Regions from separate parts of the Streptomyces sp. NPDC090088 genome, predicted to be linked through region 2. Evidence: riboswitches for the same ligand, from Rfam matches in the RefSeq annotation. Region 2 holds a riboswitch; each other region holds the start of a gene.
What was found. Region 2 has a riboswitch for thiamine pyrophosphate ahead of thiC (phosphomethylpyrimidine synthase ThiC). Riboswitches for the same ligand answer to the same signal wherever they lie in the genome.

Region 1 (7,750 bases), on a different contig from region 2:
TCGACCATCTCGGGGCCCTTGGAGAGCGTCAGCGTCACCGTGTCGCCCTCGGCGGCCCGGCCGTCGCCCGCCGGGGTCTGCTGGGCGACCTGCCCCTGGTCGTACTCGGAGTTGACCTCGGTGGCGGAGACCGTCACCTTCAGCCCGGCCTCCTGGAGCTCCTGCCGGGCGTCGTCCAGGTCCTCACCGGTGACGTCCGGGACGTCGACCGGCGAGCCCTTGCTGACGACGAGCGCGATCGCGCTGCCGGTGTGCCGCTTCGTCCCGATGCCCGGGTCGGTGCTGATCACCGAGCCCTTGGGCACGCTGTCGCTGAACTCCCGGGTCACCATGCCCGGTGCGAGCCCGTCGGCCTTGAGCAGCGCCCTGGCCCTGGCCAGCGTCCGCCCCTGCACATCCGGCACGTTCACGGTCTCGGGGCCGTCCGAGATCGTGAGCGTCACCGAGTCGTTGCTGCGGATGCGCCGGCCGGCCGCCGGGTCGGTGCTGATCACCGTGCCCCGCTTCACCGTGTCGCTGTAGGCGTGCTCGACCGTCTTGACGTCGAGCCCGGCCTCCTTCAGCCGTGCCGTGGCCTGGGCCTCCGTCTTCGCCAGCAGCGGCGGGACCTTGGTGAACTGCCCGGAGTTGATGTACCAGACCCCGGTGCCGACGCCGAGGACCACGAGCAGCGCCGCCAGCAGGGTGATGAGCCCCCGCCGGGAGCCGGACCGGCGCCGCCGCTCCGGGACCGGGGCCGCCTCGAACCGGCTGGTCCGCAGGACACCCTCGTCCGCCTCGTTGACGGGCAGCGGCCGGGGCACCGTCAGCGACCGCGGAAGAACGCTCGTCCGGTTTTCGGCCGTCTCGTGCCCCGTCGCCGCGAGCGCCTGCGGCGGTACGGCGTCCAGCTGCTCGTCGCGGAGCGCGGCCCGGGCCTCCCGCACCCGGGCCAGCAGCGCGACGGCGTCGTAGGGCCGGACCTCGGGGTTGCGGGCGGTGCCGAGGGCGACCAGTTCGTCCAGCTCGTAGGCGAGCCCCGGCACGGCGGCGGACGGCGGCGGCACGTCCTCGTGGAGGTGTTTGTAGAGGATCACCGCGGGCGAGTCGCTGTCGTGCGGCTTCTGCCCGGTGAGCATCTCGTAGAGCACGACACCGCACGCGTACACGTCGACGCGCGGATCGGCGGCCCCGTTCTCGACCTGCTCTGGCGCGAGATACGACACGGTCCCGAGGACGGCCCCCGTGGTGCTGGTGACGCTGTCCACGGAGCGCACCAGACCGAAGTCGGCGACCTTGACCCGCCCGTCGTCCCCTATCAGCACGTTCTCGGGCTTCATGTCCCGGTGCACGAACCCGGCGCGGTGCGCGGCGCCCAGCGCGGCCAGCACCGGCTCCAGGATGTCCAGCGCGGCCCGCGGCTGCAGCGCACCGCGCTCGCGCACCACGTCACGCAGGGTGCACCCGGCGATGTACTCCATCGCGAGGTAGACGTACGTCCCGTCGGTCCCCTGGTCGAAGACCTGGACCACGTTCGGGTGGGCCAGCCGGGCGACGGACTTGGCCTCCCGGATGAACCGCTCGACGAAGGACCCGTCCACGGCGAGGGCCGGGTGCATCACCTTCAGGGCGAGCACACGGTCCAGCCGGACGTCCAGGGCCCGGTACACCGTGGCCATCCCGCCGACGGCGATCCGCGCGTCGACGCGATAACGGCCGTCGAGCACCTGCCCGACGAGAGGGTCCTGAAGGGTCATATCCACGCAGGCGAGTGTACGAGCCCGGACCGACAGTCCCACAGGTAAGACCGCTCACTCCCCGGACTGCAGCGGAGCTGTGACGCTCGACACCAGAAAGTAGTAGCCATGTACATAGTATCCATGTACTGTATTTCTCGTGAGCGAAGCAGCTGAGAACGCGACGGCGGGATACCTGGTCTGGCGCCTGTCGACGAAGTGGCGGGTGGCCGTCGACCGGGCGGTCGCACCGCTGGGCCTGACCCACGCCCAGTACGCGGTGATGGCGTCGCTGTACGGCATGGGACGCACCGGACTGCGGCCCAGCCAGCGCGAGCTCGCCGACCACACCGGCCTCGAACCGCTCTACGTCTCCAAGCTCGCCCGCGCCCTGGAGACCGCCGGGCTCGTCGCCCGCACCCGCGACCCGGTCGACCCGCGCGCCATCCGGCTGACACTCACCGACCAGGGCCGCGACATCACCCGTCGGGCGATCGGGGTGGTCCAGGGCCTGCTGGACCAGCTGCTGGCGCCCCTCGGGGGACAGCGCGGTCCCCGCGCCCGCGAGTTCACCCGCGAGCTCGCGATCCTGCTCGACGCACCTCTTGATCCGTACACCGAGAACGAGAAGGAGCAGTCATGACCACGGTCACCGCCACCACCACCGCACCCGCCGTCAACGCCCGGATCATCGGCCTGGCCCACCACGCCCCGCGCGCCCTCCTGGAGCGCGTGCTCGACCGCCACGGCGTCACGTTCCACCAGAACGTGACGCTCCGGCTCGTCGCGATCGCCGCCGAGCCCGTCGGCCGCGACGAACTCGTCGGCGAGGTCACCGGCGCGCTGAAGACCGACGACTCGTTCGTGCACGGCGTGATCGAGGAACTGCTGGCCGCGAAGCTGCTGGAAGCGGACCCTGCCGACCCGTCCCGGCTGCGCCCCACCGACACCGGACGGGACCTGCACGAGCGCGTCGCCGCCGAGAGCGGCGCGATAGCCGCCCGCCTGTACGCCGGCATCCCGCCCGAGGACCTCGCCGTCGCCGGCCGCGTACTGACCCTGATCACCCAGCGCGCCAACACGGAACTGGCCGACGCCTGAGACGCCCCCCACACCGCCCGCGACCCGAGGCCGCAGACGGCGCTCGACCCCCGCGGGAGAGCTCACCTCTTCGGCGAACCGTCTCGGGCGGTGCGTGGGTGGGATGGGAGAGGAAGTCGGGACCGGACCGGCGGTCAGAAGGCGGGGCGCTCGGGGTCCAGCACGGCCAGGCCCTCCGCAGGAGACGACGCCTCGGCGAGGTACCGACGGGGGATCCGCCCCGCCAGCCGGGCCAACCGCCCCGCCTCCACCCCGGCCCGCATGGCGTGAGCCATCCGTTCGGGATCCTGCGCCCGCGTCACCGCCGACGCCAGCATCACCCCCGCACACCCCAGCTCCATCGCCAGCGCCACGTCCGACGCCGTACCGGCCCCCGCGTCCAGAATCACCGGCACGCGCGCGTGCTCGACGATCAGCTGGAAGTTGTGCGGGTTGCGGATCCCGAGCCCCGACCCGATCGGCGACCCCAGCGGCATCACCGCCGCGCACCCGACGTCCTCCAGCTTCCTGGCCAGCACGGGGTCGTCGTTGGTGTACGGCAGCACCGTGAACCCGTCGTCGACCAGCGTCTCCGCCGCGTCCAGCAGCTCGACCGGATCCGGCAGCAGGGTGCGCTCGTCGGCGATGACCTCCAGCTTGACCAGCGAGGTCCCCAGCGCCTCCCGCGCCAGCCGGGCCGTCAGCACCGCCTCCCCCGCCGTGAAACAGCCGGCGGTGTTCGGCAGCACCCGGATCCCCAGCCGTTCGAGGACCGACAGCACGGAACCCCGTACCCCCGGGTCCACCCGTCGCATCGCGACCGTGGTCAGCTCGGTCCCGGACGCGACCAGCGCCCGCTCCAGCACCTCCAGGCTCGGCGCGCCCCCGGTCCCCATGATCAGCCGGGAGGAGAAGGCCGTACCCCCGAGCACGAACGGATCGTCGGCCACGGCTCAGCCCCCCTGCACGGCGGTGAGGACTTCCACGCGGTCGCCCTCGGCGAGCGCCGTGCCCGGCCACTCGCCGCGCGGTACGACGGTCTCGTTGACCGCCGCTGCCACCCCGGAGGGCGCGGGCGTGAGGGACCGTACGAGCGTGTCGAGCGCGGTGCCCGGGGCGATCTCCCGGCGCTCGCCGTTGACGGAGATGGTGACGGAGAGGTTCATGCGGTCTGCTCCACGAGTACGGTGCCGAATCGCCTCGGCGTGAACGGACGGGCCTCCTCGGGCAGCTCCCCGCAGGCCAGCAGCTCCGCCATCACGTCTCCCGTGACCGGCGTGAGCAGCACCCCGTTGCGGTAGTGCCCGGTGGCCAGCAGCAGGCCGTCGAGGCGGGTCGGCCCGAGCAGCGGCGCGTTGTCGGGGGAGCCGGGGCGCAGCCCGGCCCGGGTCTCGGTGAGCGGCAGCTCGGTGATCCCGGGGACCAGTTCGTGGGCGTCGCGCAGCAGCTCGTACACGCCCCCGGCGGTGACCGTCGTGTCCCAGCCCAGCTCCTCGCTGGTCGCCCCGACCACCAGCTCGCCGTTCTCCCGCGGCACCAGGTAGACCTGGCTGCCGCGCACCACGGCCCGTACGGTCCGGCTGAGGAACGGCGCGTACCGCTTCGGCACGGTCAGCCGCAGCACCTGCCCCTTCACCGGCCGCACCGGCGGCAGCACGTCGTCGGGCACGCCCGCGAGCCGGCCGCTCAGGCTCCCGCCGGCGAGCACCACCTGCCGCGCGCCGCAGGTGTCACCCGCGCGGGTGAGGACGCCGGTGGCGCGCTCCCGTAGCACCTCCAGGCGCTCCGCCCAGTCCCGGTGGAACACCACCCCGGCCCGCTCGCACGCGGTCACCAGGGCGGCCGCCAGCCGGCGCGGATCGATCTGGTGGTCGCCGTCGACCCGCAGCCCGCCGCGCACGCCCGGCGCGAGCATCGGCTCCAGGCGCCGGCACTCCCGCCCCGACAGCCACTCCGACTCCAGGCCCGACTGCCGCTGGAGGGTGTGCAGCTCCCGCAGATGGGCCCGGTCGTCGGCGTCCAGGGCGACCGCGAGGGTGCCGCAGCGCCGGTAGCCGAGGTCGTGGCCGGTGAGCTCGGTCAGCTCGGCGGCGAAGTCGGGATAGCGGCGGGCGGAGGCCAGGTTGAGCCCCAGCAGGGTCTGCTCGCCGTAGTGCAGTTCGGTGACCGCGGCCAGCATCCCGGCCGCCACCTGCGCGGCCCCGCCGCCGGGATCGGGATCGACCACGGCGGTGGCCAGCCCGCGCTGAGCCGCCCGCCAGGCCGTGACCAGGCCGATGACTCCGCCCCCGATGACGAGGACGTCGGACGTATGTGAGGACATGGGCGTCCAGCCCCTCCCTTCGCCGGCATGACCCGGATCAGGTTCGTACGGTCGGAGGCCGCCAGCCTCCCTCTCAGCCCGGTGCGTCCGGGCTCCCGCGTGTGCTTGCCCGCCACCCTAGCCCGCGGGGCTCCGCCCGGGTAAGACGGCCTGGGCCGGTGCCGCGGAAGGTCCTGGGCAAGGTCCTCTGCAAGGTCCTGTGGAAGAGGTCACCCAGCACGCCCCCTGACTGACTGTCTGTCAGTTGTCTATCGTTCGCGTCTATGGTGATCAGGTGAGCGAGCAGACGCAGCAGCAGGGCACGTCACAGACGCGACGCGTGGTCGTCGTCGGCGCGGGCATGGCCGGGGTGCAGACCGCCGTGGCCCTGCGCGAACAGGGGTTCACCGGCCCCGTCACGCTGATCGGCGCCGAACCGCACCAGCCGTACGACCGGCCGCCGCTCTCCAAGGCCGTGCTGCTCGGCAAGGCCGAGAACTCCGCCTTCGAGGTCGACTTCGAGGCCCTCGACATCGAGCTGGCGCTCGGCCGCGAGGCGCTGGGCGTGCGCCCCGCCGACCGCGAGCTGGACACCGAGACCGGACCGGTGCCGTACGACGTCCTGGTCCTCGCCACCGGTGCCGAGCCGATCACGCTGCCCGGCACCGAGGGCGTGCCCGGCGTCCATCTGCTGCGCACCCTCGACGACGCCGAACGGCTGCGGCCCGTGCTCGTCCGGCAGCACGACGTCGTGGTCGTCGGCGCGGGCTGGATCGGCGCCGAGTTCGCCACCGCGGCCCGCGAGGCCGGCTGCGCGGTCACCGTCGTGGAGGCCGCCGACCGTCCGCTCGCCGGGGCGCTGCCCGCCGAGGTGGCCGTGCCGATGGCCGCCTGGTACGCCGGCAGCGGCGCCGACCTGCGCACCCACGCGCGCGTGGCCCGGGTCGAGCCCGGCGCGGTGGTGCTCGACGACGGCTCGCAGGTGCCCGCGGGCGCCGTCGTGGTCGGCATCGGCGCCCGCCCCGCCACCGCTTGGCTGACCGGCTCCGGCATCGAGCTCGGCCCCCATGGCGAGGTGCTCGCCGACGACCGGCTGCGCACCAGCGTCCCGGACGTCTACGCGGTCGGCGACTGCGCCTCCTTCCCGTCCGGCCGTTACGGCGAGCGCCTGCTGATCCACCACTGGGACAACGCCCTCCAGGGCCCGCGCACCGTCGCCGCCAACATCCTCGGCGAGACCGACGCCGTCTACGATCCGGTGCCGTACTTCTGGTCGGAGCAGTTCGGCCGCTTCGTCCAGTACGCGGGCCACCACGCGGCGGCCGACCGCATGGTGTGGCGCGGCGACCCGTCCGGCCCGTCCTGGAGCGTGTGCTGGCTGCGCGAGGGCCGCCTGGTAGCCCTCCTGGCGGTCGGTCGCCCGCGTGATCTGGCACAGGGACGACGACTGATCGAGGCGGGGCAGGAAATGGACGCGGACGCCCTCGCGGATCCGGCCCGCCCCTTGAAGAACGCGACTGCGGCGCCCCGTTAGGGGTGCGGGGCTGTGGCATATGCGGCTCCGCCGCGTGGGCGCCACCAGCCCCCACCCCGCCGCACCCGAACACCCACCCATCGCGCCCGAACCACGACAACGCCTACCCTTGACCTCGTGACCGAGATTGACGCAAACATCGATGCTCTCGTCCCCGCATGGCTCAACCTCCCCGACATCGCAGAGATGCTCGACGTCGAGGTGACGCGCGTGCGGCAGCTGGTCAAGGAGGGCCAGCTCATCGCCGTACGGCGTGGCGAGAACCGCGCGCTGCACGTCCCCGCCGCCTTCATCGACGGCGACAAGGTCGTCAAGGGCCTGTCCGGGACCCTGACGCTCCTGCGGGACGACGGCTTCAGTGACGAAGAGATGCTGGAATGGCTCTTCACCCCCGACGAGTCCCTGCCCGGCACCCCCGCGCAGGCGCTGAGTGAGAATCGCGGTACGGAGGTGAAGCGCCGCGCCCAGGCGCTCGCCGTCTGAGGCAGCCAGTACCGACTCAACGGGGGACCAAGACGATGACCGACACCGCCCGCGCCCAGCTGGCCGACGCCCGTCTCTACCTTTGCACGGGCGCCCGAAAGGAGCAGGGCGACCTCGCGGAGTTCCTGGACGCGGTCCTGGCGGGCGGTGTCGACATCGTGCAGCTGCGCGACAAGGGCATGGAGGCGGGCGAGGAGCTGGAGCACCTCGCCGTGTTCGCCGACGCCTGTGCCCGGCACGGCAAGCTGCTCGCGGTCAACGACCGCGCGGACGTGGCCCACGCGGCCGGCGCCGACGTGCTCCACCTCGGCCAGGGCGACCTGCCGGTACCCGCCGCCCGCGCGATCCTCGGCCCGGACGTCCTGATCGGCCGCTCGACGCACGCCGGGTCCGAGGCCGCCGCGGCCGCCGTCCAGGACGGGGTGGACTACTTCTGCACCGGCCCCTGCTGGCCCACCCCCACCAAGCCCGGCCGCCACGCCCCCGGCCTCGACCTGGTGCGGTACACCGCCGCTCTGGGCACCGACCGCCCCTGGTTCGCCATCGGCGGCATCGACCTGGGCAACCTCGACCAGGTCCTGGAGGCGGGCGCCCGCCGGGCGGTCGTCGTCCGCGCGCTCACCGACGCCGACGACC
Region 2 (7,750 bases):
CGCTCCGGGAGTGACCCTTGGCCACGCTTGACGCCACCTCCGCACCCACGGAACATCCCCCGCCCCCCGCCCAACGCCGTTCCAGCACGCCCCCCGTGCAGCGGCCGGCCGCCCCGGCCGACCCCGCCCAGTCGCACTCGGCCACCCTCATCGGGTCCGTGCAGCGTGCGATGCGGCTGCTGGAGTGCGTCGCCGGGCACGAACACGGCGCCCCGGCCAAACAGCTGGCCCGCGAGACCGGCCTCGCGCTGCCCACCGCCTACCACCTGCTGCGGACCCTGGTCCACGAGGGCTATCTGCACCGCGACAAGGGGCTGTTCTTCCTCGGCGAAGCGGCGGAACGGCTGAGCAGCAGCGGCGCGCAGCAGAAACGTCGCAGCGCGGTGGCCGACACCCTCGCCCACTGGCGCGATTCGATCGGTGTGCCGGTGTACTACGCGATGTACCGGGACGGCGAGATCGACGTCAGGTGCGTCTCCGACTCCCCGGGCTGTCCCGCGGTCGAGGAGTGGGCCGACTTCCGCGAGACCGGGCACGCGCACGCCATCGGCCAGTGTCTGCTCTCCCAGCTGGACGAGGACGCCCGCCGCGACCATCTCGGCCGCTACCCCGCCCAGGCCCTCACCCCGTACACGGTCCGTGACAGCCATGCGCTGCTGCGACGCCTGGAGCGGACGCGGCGGATGGAGCCGGTGGTGGAACGTCAGGAGTACGCGCTGGGGACGGTGTGCGCGGCGATCCCCATCACCGTCGGCACCACGGCCGCCACGATGGCCATCTCTCTTCCCCTGCACCAGTCCGACCGGCTGCTGCCGGCCGTAGGGCTGCTCCAGGCAGAGGTGGGACGGCATCTGGGATCACTGGCGATCTCTATCAGTATCTGAAAACTCACTCCTTGTGATCTCCCGTGTACGTTCAGCAAGATTTGACCACCATTAAAGGGGTAAATCCCGGCCGGTCGGTGTCATATGACGGGGTAGGCGATGCGCGAGTCCGTACAAGCAGAAGTCATGATGAGCTTTCTCGTTTCGGAGGAGCTCTCCTTCCGCATCCCCGTGGAGTTGCGCTACGAGACGTGTGATCCGTATGCCGTGCGGCTCACCTTCCATCTGCCCGGGGACGCGCCGGTGACCTGGGCCTTCGGCCGGGAGCTGCTGATCGACGGGGTGGGCCGGCCGTGCGGGGAGGGCGATGTGCACATCGCGCCCGCCGATTCCGAGGTGCTGGGCGAAGTGCTGATCCGGCTTCAGGTCGGCGGTGACCAGGCCGTGTTCCGTTCCTCCACGCCGCCCCTGGTGGCCTTCCTCGACCGTACGGACAAGCTGGTGCCGCTCGGCCAGGAAGGTGCGCTGGCCGACTTCGACGCCCACCTTGACGAGGCTCTGGACCGCATCCTGGCCGAGGAGCAGAGCGCCGGCTGAAGCGTTACGGCACGGGGCGGGATCCGCTCCGCCGAGCCGCGCGAGGGGGCGCAGGAACGCTTCTGCGCGCCCTCCGCAGGCGCCGTGCCCTGCTCCTCGCACGGCCCGCCCTCCGGGGCCGAGCGCCGCGCTCTCACCGCTTCCGGCGTCGCCCCCGCCCGCCGTGCGCCGGAGCCTCCACGGCCGCGACCGCCTCTTTGCCGGGCCGGTCGGCCGACACCACCAGGGCCGCCAGCAGCGTGGTGACGGGCACCGAGGCGACCAGGCCGATCGAACCCACCAGGGTGCGCACGATCTCCTCGGCCACCAGCTCGCTGTTGGCGACCGTGGCCACGCTGCTCTGCGCGATCGAGAAGAGCAGCAGCAGGGGCAGCGCGGCGCCCGCGTAGGCCAGGACGAGGGTGTTGACGACGGAGGCGATGTGGTCGCGGCCGATGCGGATGCCCGCCCGGTACAGCCCGCGCCAGCCCATCGTCGGATTGGCCTCGTGGAGCTCCCAGACGGCCGACGTCTGGGTCACCGTCACATCGTCCAGGACACCCAGCGAACCGATGATGACACCGGCCAGCAGCAGACCGCTCATGTCGATCGACGGATACAGACCGTGGATCAGACCGGTGTTGTCGTCGGTGTTGCCGGTGAGCGCGGCCCAGTCGATGAACTCCGAGCCGAGGACGCCGATCAGACACAGCGAGACCAGGGTGCCGAGCACCGCCACCGAGGTCCGGGCCGACAGCCCGTGGCAGATGTACAGGGCGATCAGCATGATGGCGCTCGACCCGACCACCGCCATCAGCAGCGGATTCGAGCCCTGCAGGATCCCCGGCAGGATGAACATGGTCAGCACCAGGAAGCTGACCGCCAGAGCGACCAGCGCCATCACACCGCGCAGCCGGCCCACCACCACGACGGCGAGCGCGAAGATGCCGGCGAGCAGCGCCATCGGGAACTTCCGGTTGACGTCGGTGACCGAGTACTGCAGGTCCTTGGGTGCGGAAGGCTCGTAGGCGGCCACGACCTGCTCACCCTCGTGCAACTGCCGGGACTGATCGGGCTGCACGATCTCGGTGAAGGTACGGCCCTTGTCCTTGCCGGTGTCGACCCGGATCGTGGCCTTCTTGCAGGTGCTGTCGTCCTCCTGCTTCGAGGAACCGCCGTCGGCGGTGGAGGTGTCGCCGGTCGAGCCGCTCCCGGAGGCGTTGACCGACTTGCAGCTGACCGAGACGACCTTGGTGACCGTCGCCTGCTGCGTCTGGCGGTCGAAGCCGACGCCGGTGCGCTCGTGCGGTGGGGCACCGCCGGGCCACAGCACCACCAGGCCGACCACGACCGCGGCGGTGAAGGGGATCAGGATCGCCGCGATGACCTTGCGCAGATGCTTGGAGACAGGCGCGGCGGGTCCGTGGCTGTGGCTGTGCGAGTGGCCGTGCCCGCCGCCGGCTCCGGAGCGGCCCTGGTCGGGGCCCTCTCCGGGCGGGTGTGCGTGGGCATGGTCGTGGCCGGGCTGTCGGCCCTGTCCGGGCGCGTGGCCCTGGTCGTACGACCGGCCCTGCCCGTGGCTGTGTCCGTCACCGGCACCATGGCCCCCGTGGCCGGCACCGCCGCCCTGCGGGGCGCCGTTGCCGCGCCTCGGCTCGGGGGGCGGATGAGGGTGCTGCTGTGTCGAGGTCACCGCCCGATCATCGCAAGAACGGCAGGGGCCCCCTGTTCACCGCGCCCGAATTGACGCTAGCGTGGAGGCACCTTTGCACACGCGGGAGCTCGGAGCACCGGGCTGAGAGGGCGCTGACCTCCGTATTCGCGATGTTTCACGTGGAACGAGTGATGTTTCACAGGGAACGCCGCCCGACGGAAGCCGCTGCGTCGACCGCCGAACCTGTTACCGGGTAATGCCGGCGTAGGGAGTAGGTCTCATGACCGACAAGGACGTACGCACGCCTGCCTTCAGTCAGGACGAACAGCCCATTTCGGGTGAATCGCCCCTGGAGGCCGGGAAGTCCATCGGCTGGCACAAGGGGTATGTCGAGGGTTCGCGCCCCGACCTTCGGGTGCCGGTCCGTCAGGTGCATCTCACCAACGGGCAGTCGGTGACGCTCTACGACACCTCGGGCCCGTACACCGATCCGTTCGTCGAGACCGACGTCCGCAGGGGTCTGCCGCCGCTGCGGGAGAACTGGATCATCACGCGTGGCGACACCGCCGAGTACGCGGGCCGCCCCGTCCGTCCCGAGGACGACGGGATCAAGCACACCTCGCCGCGCGGCGGTCTGCGCAACCTGGACGCGGTCTTCCCGGGCCGCCCGCGCCAGCCCCGCCGTGGCCGGGACGGCGAGGCGGTCACCCAGCTCGCGTACGCCCGCCGGGGCGAGATCACCCCGGAGATGGAGTACGTCGCCATCCGCGAGAACGTTTCTCCCGAGGTGGTCCGCGAGGAGATCGCGGCGGGCCGGGCCGTGCTGCCGGCCAACGTCAACCATCCGGAGATCGAGCCGATGATCATCGGCAAGCGGTTCCTGGTGAAGGTCAACGCCAACATCGGCAACTCGGCGGTGACCTCCTCGATCGAGGAGGAGGTCGAGAAGATGACCTGGGCGACCCGGTGGGGCGCAGACACGGTCATGGACCTCTCCACCGGCCGCAACATCCACACCACCCGCGAGTGGGTGCTGCGCAACTCCCCCGTCCCCATCGGCACGGTGCCGCTCTACCAGGCACTGGAGAAGGTCGACGGCAGGGCCGAGGAGCTGACCTGGGAGATCTACAAGGACACGGTCATCGAGCAGGCCGAACAGGGCGTGGACTACATGACCGTCCACGCGGGCGTGCGGCTGCCGTTCGTCCCGCTGACCGCCAACCGCAAGACCGGCATCGTCTCGCGCGGCGGCTCGATCATGGCGGCCTGGTGCCTGGCGCACCACAAGGAATCGTTCCTGTACGAGAACTTCGAGGAACTCTGCGAGATCCTCGCCGCCTACGACGTCACCTACTCGCTGGGTGACGGCCTGCGCCCCGGCTCCATCGCCGACGCCAACGACGAGGCGCAGTTCGCGGAGTTGCGCACGCTCGGGGAACTCAACCGGATCGCCAGGCGTTTCCATGTACAGACGATGATCGAGGGCCCGGGCCATGTCCCGATGCACAAGATCAAGGAGAACATCGACCTTCAGCAGGAGATCTGCGATGAAGCTCCGTTCTATACGCTCGGCCCGCTGACCACGGACATCGCGCCGGCGTACGACCACATCACCTCCGGTATCGGCGCCGCGATGATCGCCTGGTGGGGCACGGCGATGCTCTGCTACGTCACGCCCAAGGAGCACCTGGGCCTGCCCAACCGGGACGACGTCAAGACCGGCGTCATCACCTACAAGATCGCCGCCCACGCGGCCGACCTCGCCAAGGGCCACCCGGGCGCCCAGGAGTGGGACGACGCACTGTCCGACGCCCGCTTCGAGTTCCGGTGGGAGGACCAGTTCAACCTCGCCCTGGACCCGGACACCGCCCGCGAGTTCCATGACGAGACCCTCCCGGCGGAGCCGGCCAAGACGGCCCACTTCTGCTCGATGTGCGGGCCGAAGTTCTGCTCGATGAAGATCAGCCAGAGCATCAACGAGCGCTTCGGCGGCGCGGCGGCCGAGGGAGCGTCGCCCGAGGAGATCGCGGAGGGGATGCTCCAGAAGTCGAAGGAGTTCGCGGCGAGCGGCAACCGGGTCTATCTGCCGCTGGCGGACTGAGCCGCTCCCCTGGTGCCGGTCCGGGTCGTCCAGCACCCTGGCGGGCATCCGTGCCCCCGGTGGCCCGCGAGGCGTCTCTCACCGACCGGTCGCGGACGAACACCGCCGCCACCCGGGCGGCGCGGGAGGAGTACGGCGGGCGCGCGGCCCGTCAGCTCCCCGGTGCCGCCTCGTGGACCGGGTGTCCGGCCTGCGCCCCCTGGCCGGGGGCGCAAGCCGGGTCATTCCGGCTGGTGTTCCGGGCCTCCGAAGTCCGGGCTGGTGTAGTCCGGGCTGGTGAAGCTCGGGCGGGGGGCGGCGCCGGCGCCGTCGTCGGTGCTGAAGCCGGGACGGTCGTAGCCGAGGCGTGGCATCCGGCCCGCCGGACCGGACGGGGCCGTACGGCGCAGCCCGGCCGTGCCGGGTTCGGTGGCCAGCGCCTCCCGGAGGAAAGGCAGGATGCCGCGCTCCAGCAGGGCGTCCCGCCAGGCCTCCCGGGCCTTGGCCACCTCCCCGCCGGGTTCGCCGTAGGGTCCTGCCTCCAGCGAGGGGCTGTTGCGCAGTGCGGTGAGCAGCAGACCCGCGCCGGCCATGAGGATGGCGGCCGCGGTCACGACGCCGAACACCCAGCCCGCGGTGAGCATGGTCTGGGCGAACGCCGGGGCCGGGTCCAGCATCTTCAGGACGTAGCCGACGAGCAGGAAGATCGCGGCAGCGGTGCCGGCGAGCACGGGCGCCAGGACCAGGGCGAGGGCGAAGCCTCCGGCGCCGGTGGTCTCGGCGGCCTCGCCGAGAGTGGTGGCGAGCCCCACCGCACCGCCCGCGCCCGGCTCCGTGGAGCCGGTCTCCTGGACGGTGGCCGGGGTGGACCGCGCAGGGTTGCGCAGTTCCTCGCGGACCTTCACGTAGTGCTGGTACTCGGTCGCCGCGGCCGCCGCGATCAGTGCGGTGGCGTTGAGCGCCATGGTGCGCAGCTGTTCGGTGTTCAAACGCTGGCCTATACCGGCCAGTTCGGGACGGTAAGGGGCGGAGCGCAGCGCCTCATCGAGGATCCGCTCGTATTCCTGGCGGTCCTCGCTGTGCAGGTGCTGCGGAACGCTGTTCATGTGCATCCCCCGATGCTCCGTAGGGCTGGGGGCTCGCACGCCGGCGAGCCGTCGGGCAGAAACGGAGGGGAGCCTGCTACGGATAAACCGATGGTAGAGCCGTTACGGCACGCGGTGACAGGGGGTTGCCGGAAATTGGGGGTGGCCCGCGTGTGAAGCCGGAGGGATAGAACAGCGCATCGAACGCTCAGGCGTCCAGTGGAAGTTGCCTCACCAGCAGCTTTCCGGCCATGGTCACTCCGCCGTCCATGGCGATGGCCAGACCGTCGGCGTAGACGTGCGGTCCTTCCACAACGGGACCGGTGCCCTCTTCGCCCTCCTCGGAGCCGACTTCCCCCAGCAGATAGGGAATCGGGCTGTGTCCGTGAACGATCCGGGTGCCGCCGTACGTATCGAGAAGGGAACGGACGGCGTCTGCACCCCCTTCGTCACGGAAGGAGAAGCGCTTGGTGAACTTGCGGAAGAGATCCCAGACCTCGTCCGCGTCATTACGGGTGATGGTCTCGCGGACGGTGTCGTTGACCGCCTCGATCGAGTCGCCGTAGTCGAGGTAGGCGGTGGTGTCGGAGTGCACCAGCAGATAGCCGTCGACCTCCTCGACCGCGTCCAGGCGGGCCATCCACTGGAGGTGGTGGTCCTGGAGCCGGTCCATGTCGGTCTTCTGGCCGCCGTTGAGCAGCCAGGCCGCCTGGAAGGTGGCGGTGCCCGCGCCGGAGTTGACGGGGGTGTCGCCGAACCGCTTGGCGCCGAGCAGCAGCAGCTCGTGGTTGCCCATCAGGGCCTTGCAGTAGCCGCCGGCCGCGGCCGCCTCGGCGGACAGCCGCATCACCAGGTCGATGACGCCGATGCCGTCCGGACCCCGGTCGGTGAAGTCGCCGAGGAACCAGAGCCGGGCGGTGCCCGCGCACCAGCTGCCGTCGGCGTCGATCAGGCCCTGCTCCCGCAGCGCGGCGAGCAGCTCCTCGAAGTAGCCGTGCACATCGCCGACGACGTACAGCGGCCCGGGACCGGCAGCGAGCTGCGCGGCCGGGGCGGTGGCCGGGTCGACCGGCAGCTGGATGGTGTCGCCGCGGTTGATGACGGGCAGGTCGCGCTGGGTGGGCGTGTATCCGTCCGGGTACTCGTCGGGCCCCTCGGGGTACGCCTCGTCGAGCGGCGGGGCGACGTCGCCGGGGTGGGTGCCGTGGGCGTACGGACCGGTCTCGTTGACGTACGCCGGCACCCGGAAGTCGCGCAACGTCGCCGTCCGCTCCGTCTCGGGTCCCTGACCGGCCCCCTGAGTCATCAGACCCCTCCACCATCGCGCCGCATCTGCACCGCTTCGGACTGCCTGGTCGCAGCGGCCCGCGGTGTCGTGGGCCCATCATAGGAATGCGCGTAGCTCCGTGTGATGACCCAGGGGTGGTGAATCGGGGCAGGAGTCCAGTTCAGCGCGGCTTTCGCCCCGGTTGGGCAGGGGTTCGGACCTCTGCCGGTCACCTGCCGGTCGCCGTCCGACGGGACCGGGCAG
Region 3 (7,750 bases), on a different contig from region 2:
GACCCCGACGTCCTGGACTTCGACCGCACGAACGGCCCCCACCTCGCCTTCGGGCACGGCCCCCACCACTGCATGGCCGCGATCATGGCCCGGATGGAGGCCGAGATCATGATCGGCTCGGTCCTCACCCGCTTCCCCGGCATCCGGCTCGCCGTACCGCCGCGCGAGGTCGAGTTCCAGCGCCAGGGCCTGATCCGCGGACCGCGTACGCTGCCCGTGACCTGGTGACCGAGGAGGCCACGCGATGCTGACGACCACCTATGTGCCCGGCGCCCCGAACTGGCTCGACCTGGGCAGCCCGGACACCGGGGCGAGCGCCGCCTTCTACGCCGCCGTCCTCGGCTGGGAGCACCGGTCGGCGGGACCGGAGGCGGGCGGCTACGGCTTCTTCCTCCAGGACGGCAGGACGGTCGCGGGCCTGGGCCCGCTCACCGAGGAGGGCGCGAGCCCCTCCTGGACGCCGTACTTCCACACCCCGGACGCCGACGCCACCGCCAAGGCCGTGGAACAGGGCGGCGGCCGGGTCCGGGTCGCCCCGGGGGACGTCTTCACCTTCGGACGGACCGCCGCCTTCACCGACCCCACCGGCGCGGACTTCGCGGTCTGGCAGCCCGGCGACACCCAGGGCCTGGACCTGGTCGGCGCCCCCGGCAGCCTCGCCCGGGCGGAGCTCTACACCACCGACGCGAGCACGGCGAAGGCCTTCTACACCTCGCTCTTCTCCTGGCAGACGCGCGATGTGCCGATGGGCCCCGGACTGACCTACACCGTCCTCACCCCGGCCGGCGCCGGCCCGCAGGCGGCCCTGGGCGGACTGATGCAGCTGCCCCAGGCCAACCTCGACGCCGGTTCGACGCCGGAATGGCACCCGTACTTCGAGGTGACCGACTGCGACGCCACCTCCGCCAGAGCCGTCGAGGCCGGAGCCGTCGTCCTCATCCCGGTCACCGAGGCACCGGGCATCGGCCGCTTCGCCATGTTCCTCGACCCCGCCGGCGCCCTCTTCGCCCTCATCACGACGGCCCGGGCCTGAGCCCCGCCCCCACCGGGCCCCACCGGGCGAAACCTTCGGTCACAGGTCACCCAAATGGATCTGCGACACTGGTACCACCATGCCCAAGCCCGGAGAACTCACTTTCGTCGCCCCGCGCGGAGCCAAGAAGCCGCCGCGGCATCTCGCCGATCTCTCGCCCGCCGAGCGCAAGGACGCGGTGGCCGAGACGGGGGAGAAGCCGTTCCGTGCCAAGCAGCTCTCGCAGCACTACTTCGCGCGGTACGCGCACGACCCCGAGCAGTGGACGGACATCCCGGCCGGCTCCCGGGAGAAGCTGCGCGAGGCGCTGTTCCCCGAGCTGATGACCGTCGTACGGCATCTGTCGACGGACGAGGGCACCACCCGCAAGACGCTGTGGCGGCTGTTCGACGGCACGCTCGTCGAGTCGGTGCTGATGCGCTACCCGGACCGGGTGACGATGTGCATCAGCTCGCAGGCGGGGTGCGGGATGAACTGCCCGTTCTGCGCGACGGGGCAGGCGGGTCTGGACCGGAACCTGTCCACCGCGGAGATCGTCCACCAGATCGTGGACGGGATGCGGGCGCTGCGGGACGGGGACGTGCCCGGCGGTCCCGCCCGGCTCTCGAACATCGTCTTCATGGGGATGGGCGAGCCGCTCGCCAACTACAAGCGGGTGGTCGGCGCCATCCGGGCGCTCACCGATCCCGCCCCGGACGGTCTCGGGCTCTCGCAGCGGGGCATCACCGTCTCGACCGTCGGACTGGTCCCGGCCATCAACCGGTTCGCCGACGAGGGCTTCAAGTGCCGGCTCGCGATCTCCCTGCACGCGCCCGACGACGAACTGCGCGACACCCTCGTCCCCGTGAACACGCGGTGGAAGGTGCGCGAGGTGCTCGACGCCGGGTTCGAGTACGTCGAGAAGAGCGGCCGTCGGCTCAGCATCGAGTACGCCCTCATCCGGGACATCAACGACCAGGCGTGGCGCGGTGACCGGCTCGGCCGGCTGCTCCGCGGCAAGCCCGTGCACGTCAACCTGATCCCGCTGAACCCGACGCCGGGCTCCAAGTGGACCGCCTCGCGGCCCGAGGACGAGAAGGCGTTCGTCGAGGCGATCGCCGCCCACGGGGTGCCCGTCACCGTACGGGACACCCGTGGCCAGGAGATCGACGGCGCCTGCGGTCAGCTCGCGGCCACCGAGCGGTAGGATCTGGCCACCACATCTTCATATTCCGACAGGGGAGCGCCACAGCGCTGAGAGTGCGGCAATCGGGCCGCAGACCCTCTGAACCTCGCCCAGGTCATTCTGGGTAGGAAGTTCGGTCATCACTCAAGCTGTTGCGCCCTGCCCGCACACCGCGGGCAGGGCCGCGTCTCTTCCTGGTCCACCCCAGGAGGAAAACACCAGTGCACACCACGCACACCAAGGCCTTCGTGGCCGCGGCCATAGGGCTCGGTCTCGTCACGCTGTCCGCGTGTTCGTCGTCGTCGGGTTCGGCGGCCGACTCCAAGACCGTCACCCTCGTCAGCCACGACTCGTGGGCCGTCTCCAAGAACGTGCTCCAGGACTTCGAGAAGCAGTCCGGCTACCAGGTGAAGGTCCTCAAGGACGGCGACGCCGGGCAGGCCGTCAACAAGGCGATCCTGACCAAGGACAACCCGCAGGGCGACGTCTTCTTCGGCGTCGACAACACCCTGCTGTCCCGCGCCCTCGACAACGGGCTCTTCCAGCCGTACGCGGCGAAGGGGCTGGCGCAGGTCGGTACGGAGTACCAGCTCGACGCCGGCAAGCACCGGGTCACGCCCATCGACTACGGCGACATCTGCGTCAACTACGACAAGGCGTACTTCAGCGCGCACAAGCTGACCCCGCCCACCTCGTACGCCGATCTCGTCAAGCCGCAGTACAAGAACCTCCTCGTCACCGAGAACGCGGCCACCTCCTCGCCGGGGCTGGGATTCCTGCTCGGGAGCGCGGCTCAGTACGGGGACAGCGGCTGGCAGGACTACTGGAAGAAGCTGAAGGCCAACGGCGTCAAGGTCGTCGACGGCTGGGAGCAGGCCTACAACGAGGAGTTCTCCGGCTCCGCGGGCGGCAAGAAGGCCAAGGGCGACCGGCCGCTCGTGGTGTCGTACGCCTCCTCCCCGCCCGCCGAGGTGATCTACGGCGACCCGAAGCCCAGCACCGCGCCCACCGGTGTCGCGACCGGCACCTGCTTCCGGCAGATCGAGTTCGCCGGGCTGCTGAGCAACGCCGGGAACAGCAAGGGCGGCAAGGCGCTCATCGACTTCCTGGTCTCCAAGGAGTTCCAGGAGGACATGCCGCTGAACATGTTCGTGTACCCGGTGGTGAAGGGCGCTAGCGTGCCCGCCGAGTTCACCGAGTACGGTCCCGCCGCCCAGGACCCCGAGACCATGGCGCCCGACAAGATCGCCGCCAACCGTGACCAGTGGGTCAAGACGTGGACGTCACTCGTACTGAAGTAGCGGCCGGGCGCGGGAGCGCGGCGCGGCTCGGGCTGATGCTCGTGCCCGTCGCGTTCTTCGGTGTCTTCTTCGCCTGGCCGGTCGCGGCGATCGTGACCCGCGGCCTGAAGGCCGACGGGGTCTGGCGGTTCGGGCGGATCGCCGACGTCCTCGGCCAGTCCGACATCCGGCACGTGCTCTGGTTCACCACCTGGCAGGCGCTCGCCTCCACCGCGCTCACCCTGCTGGTCGCGCTGCCCGCCGCCTACGTCTTCGCCCGCCTCGACTTCCCGGGCAAGCAGGTGCTGCGGGCCGTGGTGACGGTCCCCTTCGTGCTGCCGACGGTGGTGGTCGGGACCGCCTTCCTGGCGCTCGTCGGGCGCGGCGGACTGCTCGACGAGCTGTGGGGCGTACGACTGGACACCACCGTCTGGGCCATCCTGCTGGCGCATGTCTTCTTCAACTACGCCGTGGTCGTACGGACCGTGGGCGGGCTCTGGGCCCAGCTGGACCCCCGGCAGGAGGAGGCCGCGCGGATGCTCGGCGCCTCCCCGCTGGGCGCCTGGCGGAAGGTCACCCTGCCCGCGCTCGCGCCCGCCGTGGCCGCCGCCGCGCTGATGGTCTTCCTGTTCACCTTCACCTCCTTCGGCGTGGTGCAGATCCTCGGCGGCCCCACCTTCTCCACCCTCGAAGTGGAGATCTACCGGCAGACCTCGGAGATCTTCGACCTCTCCACGGCCGCCGTCCTCACCATCGTGCAGTTCGTCGCGGTCGGCGCGATCCTCGCCGTGCACGCGTGGACGGTACGGCGGCGGGAGAGCGCGCTGCGCCTGGTCGCCCCGGAGGTGACCGCGCGCCGGCCGCGCGGGACCGGGCAGTGGGCGCTGCTCGGCGGGGTCCTCGCCACCGTCGCCGTCCTCCTCGTGCTGCCGCTGGCCGTGCTGGTACGGCGCTCGCTCGACGGCGGGTTCGGGTACTACCGGGCGCTGGGCGACGCCGACGGCGGCACCTTCCTGGTCGCGCCGATCGAGTCGGTGGTCAACTCCCTGCAGTACGCGGCCGCCGCCACGGCCATCGCCCTGGTGATCGGCGGGCTCGCCGCCGCCGCGCTGGCCCGGCGGGACGCGGGGCGGCTGGTACGGGGGTTCGACGCGCTGCTGATGCTGCCGCTGGGCGTGTCGGCCGTGACCGTCGGCTTCGGGTTCCTCATCGCGCTCGACAGGCCGCCGCTGGATCTGCGCCAGTCCTGGATCCTCGTCCCGCTCGCGCAGGCGCTGGTCGGCGTGCCCTTCGTCGTCCGGACCATGCTGCCCGTGCTGCGGGCCGTGGACGAGCGGCTGCGGGAGGCGGCGGCGGTGCTCGGGGCCTCGCCGTGGCGGGTGTGGCGGGAGGTCGATCTGCCGCTGGTGCGGCGGGCGCTGCTGATCGCGGCGGGCTTCGCCTTCGCGGTGTCGCTGGGGGAGTTCGGGGCGACCGTGTTCATCGCGCGCCCCGACAACCCGACGCTGCCGGTCGCGGTGGCCCGGCTGCTGTCCCGCCCGGGAGATCTCAACTACGGCCAGGCGATGGCCCTTTCCACGATTCTGATGGTGGTGTGCGCGGTGGCGCTGCTGGTGCTCGAACGGCTGCGGACCGACCGGACGGGGGAGTTCTGATGACCCTTCTCGAACTGGAGCGGGCCACCGTGCGGTTCGGCGGGCGGGCCGTGCTCGACGCCGTCGGTCTCGCCGTCGCCGAGCACGAGGTGGTGTGCGTGCTCGGCCCGAGCGGGAGCGGCAAGTCGACGCTGCTCAGAGTGGTGGCCGGGCTGCAACCGCTGGACTCCGGGCGGGTGTTGCTCGACGGCCGGGACCAGACGCGGGTGCCGGCGCACCGGCGGGAGGTCGGGCTGATGTTCCAGGACCATCAGCTGTTTCCGCAGCGGGACGTGGGCGGGAACGTGGCGTTCGGGCTCCGGATGCGCGGCGCCGGCCGCGCGGAACAGGCCGAGCGGGTGGGCGAGTTGCTGGAGCTGGTGGGGCTTCCGGGCGCGGACCGGCGGGCCGTCGCCGGGCTCTCCGGCGGTGAGCAGCAGCGGGTGGCGCTGGCCCGCGCGCTGGCGCCCCGGCCCCGGCTGCTGATGCTCGACGAACCCCTCGGCCAGCTCGACCGCTCGCTGCGGGAGCGGCTGGTGGTCGAACTCCGGGAGCTGTTCGGGCGGTTGGGCACGACCGTGCTCGCCGTCACTCACGACCAGGGCGAGGCGTTCGCGCTGGCCGACCGGGTGGTGGTGATGCGGGACGGCCGGATCGCCCAGTCCGGCACGCCTCTTGAGGTGTGGCAGCGGCCCGCCGACGCGTTCGTGGCCCGCTTCCTCGGCTTCGGCAACGTGGTCCCGGCGACCGTCGGGGGAGCGGTCGCGGTGACGCCGTGGGGGAAGCTGCCGGTGCCCGGGGACGCGCCCGAGGGGGCGCACACGCTGCTGGTCCGGCCCGCCGGCGTACGGCTGGTGGCGGCCGACGCGGGGCTGCCCTGCACGGTGACCGCCCGCACCTTCCAGGGCACCCATGTCACCGTCCACCTCCAGCCCCAGGACGGCGGCCCCCGGCTGGAGGCGGCCTGCGCGCTGCGGGAGGCCCCGGAGGCGGGGGACGCGGTGGGCGTGGAGTTCGACGCGGCGGAGACCGTCGTACTGGACTGACGCAGACCGCCGTGCCGCACCGAGGCCCCCGGGAAACGGCCGAGGCCCGTCCCCCGGGGATGCGGGGACGGGCCTCGACGGTGTGCTGGGTGGTGCCGGCGGTGCTGGCGTTACGGTGTTGCTCGGGGAAGTACGTCAGCTGCCGCTGTGGGCACCGCGACGGCGCATGCCGAACCAGACGGCGCCACCGCCGACCGCGACCAGCGCGGCGGCGATACCGGCGATCAGGCCGGTGTTGGAGTTGGCACCGGTCTCGGCGAGGTTCGACTCACCGACGGCCGGGGACGGCGCGTTGCTCGACGTGCCGGCCGGGGCGGTGCTGCTCTCCGACTCCGACGGAGCCGGGGAGTCCGACTCGGCCGGGGTGGACTCCGACGCCGACGGCGACGGCGTGGCCGACTCCGACGGGGACGGGCTGGAGCTCTCCTCCGTGGTGCACGCGGTGGAGGGGGTGGTCAGGTTGGGCGTGATGTCCTTGTCGATCTTGTACTTCTCGGTGTCGACGACCACACGGACCCGGTACTCCGCGTTCGGCTTCCAGTCCTCGGAGAAGGTGACCTTCGTACCCTCCTTGGAGCCCTTGACGGTCTGGGCCTCGCCGACCTGCTTCGCGTCGGCCCCGTTGTTCTCGAGGAAGACGGTGATGGTGGCCTCCGTACCGGAGGCGTCCGTGTCGGTGACGACGATGGAGCCCTTGGCGCCGTCGCAGGTGGCCTCGGCGGAGAAGTCGGAGATGTTGCACGCGAGGGCGGAGCCGGAGACGCCCAGCGTCAGCGCGGCCGACGCGGCGGCGACACCCAGGATGCGCACGGAACTACGTGCACTGCGGCGGGATATGGACACGTTTGTCCTTACTGAGTGCATAACTGCGGGGGGCTGAGGGGAAGTTGACGCAACGGTGAGGTGAGGCATCAGAATTCCCAAGAGGCTCACAGGTCTATAAGCGCTCTGTAAGTAGTGTCAATGCATATGCGGTCCACAGGCGTTGACTTTGCCTGCTGTTTAATTGCTGAGACGTTTCACCGCTTGTGAAGCTTGCTCGATCCGGTCAACCAGGGCGATACGGGACGCCATCGCGCGCTCCCCGGCGAGCGAGGTCAGCAACTGCCAGGCAGGCAGCCTCTCACTCCAGTGCGCCTCGTCCACGAGCACCATCGGGGTCGGTTCGCCCCGCGACTCGTAGTAGTTGGGCGTCGCGTTGTCGAAGATCTCCTGTACGGTCCCGGCCGCGCCCGGCAGGAACACCACACCGGCGTTGGAGCGGGCCAGCAGGCCGTCCTCGCGGGTGGCGTTGGCGAAGTACTTGGCGATGTGCGCGGCGAAGGCGTTCGGCGGCTCATGGCCGTAGAACCAGGTGGGGATGCCCACCGAGGGGCCGCCGTCCGGCCAGCGCTCGCGGACCTCGAAGGCGGCGCGGGCCCAGTCGGTGATCGACGGCCGGAACGACGGGGCCTTGGCGAGGAGCCGGAGCGCCTCCTCCAGCATCCCGTCGTCGAAGGGGGCCGCGTACGCGCCGAGGTTCGCCGCCTCCATCGCGCCCGGGCCGCCCCCGGTCGCCACCGTGTACCCGGCGCGCGCGAGTTCGCGGCCGA

Region 1: linked by a shared signal. The riboswitch ahead of thiO (glycine oxidase ThiO) and the one ahead of thiC (phosphomethylpyrimidine synthase ThiC) in region 2 are both predicted to bind thiamine pyrophosphate.
Region 3: linked by a shared signal. The riboswitch ahead of ACIPSJ_RS15465 (thiamine ABC transporter substrate binding subunit) and the one ahead of thiC (phosphomethylpyrimidine synthase ThiC) in region 2 are both predicted to bind thiamine pyrophosphate.

The regions. Positions count from the first base shown of each region.
Region 1 is NZ_JBIVDZ010000001.1:1,484,067-1,491,816, forward strand. It holds gene pknB (Stk1 family PASTA domain-containing Ser/Thr kinase) at 1-1,742, opposite strand, end outside; gene ACIPSJ_RS06555 (MarR family winged helix-turn-helix transcriptional regulator) at 1,876-2,358, shown strand; gene ACIPSJ_RS06560 (MarR family transcriptional regulator) at 2,355-2,816, shown strand; gene ACIPSJ_RS06565 (thiazole synthase) at 2,951-3,745, opposite strand; gene thiS (sulfur carrier protein ThiS) at 3,749-3,961, opposite strand; gene thiO (glycine oxidase ThiO) at 3,958-5,118, opposite strand; TPP riboswitch at 5,116-5,227, opposite strand; gene ACIPSJ_RS06580 (NAD(P)/FAD-dependent oxidoreductase) at 5,393-6,631, shown strand; gene ACIPSJ_RS06585 (Rv2175c family DNA-binding protein) at 6,749-7,114, shown strand; gene thiE (thiamine phosphate synthase) at 7,150-7,750, shown strand, end outside.
Region 2 is NZ_JBIVDZ010000003.1:210,534-218,283, reverse strand. It holds gene ACIPSJ_RS16930 (IclR family transcriptional regulator C-terminal domain-containing protein) at 96-884, shown strand; gene ACIPSJ_RS16925 (SsgA family sporulation/cell division regulator) at 984-1,421, shown strand; gene ACIPSJ_RS16920 (YibE/F family protein) at 1,555-3,093, opposite strand; TPP riboswitch at 3,165-3,342, shown strand; gene thiC (phosphomethylpyrimidine synthase ThiC) at 3,335-5,155, shown strand; gene ACIPSJ_RS16910 (hypothetical protein) at 5,377-6,246, opposite strand; gene ACIPSJ_RS16905 (metallophosphoesterase) at 6,428-7,525, opposite strand.
Region 3 is NZ_JBIVDZ010000002.1:1,480,608-1,488,357, forward strand. It holds gene ACIPSJ_RS15450 (cytochrome P450) at 1-228, shown strand, start outside; gene ACIPSJ_RS15455 (VOC family protein) at 245-1,033, shown strand; gene rlmN (23S rRNA (adenine(2503)-C(2))-methyltransferase RlmN) at 1,113-2,219, shown strand; TPP riboswitch at 2,240-2,347, shown strand; gene ACIPSJ_RS15465 (thiamine ABC transporter substrate binding subunit) at 2,420-3,499, shown strand; gene ACIPSJ_RS15470 (iron ABC transporter permease) at 3,535-5,133, shown strand; gene ACIPSJ_RS15475 (ABC transporter ATP-binding protein) at 5,133-6,158, shown strand; gene ACIPSJ_RS15480 (LAETG motif-containing sortase-dependent surface protein) at 6,294-6,968, opposite strand; gene ACIPSJ_RS15485 (LOG family protein) at 7,161-7,750, opposite strand, start outside.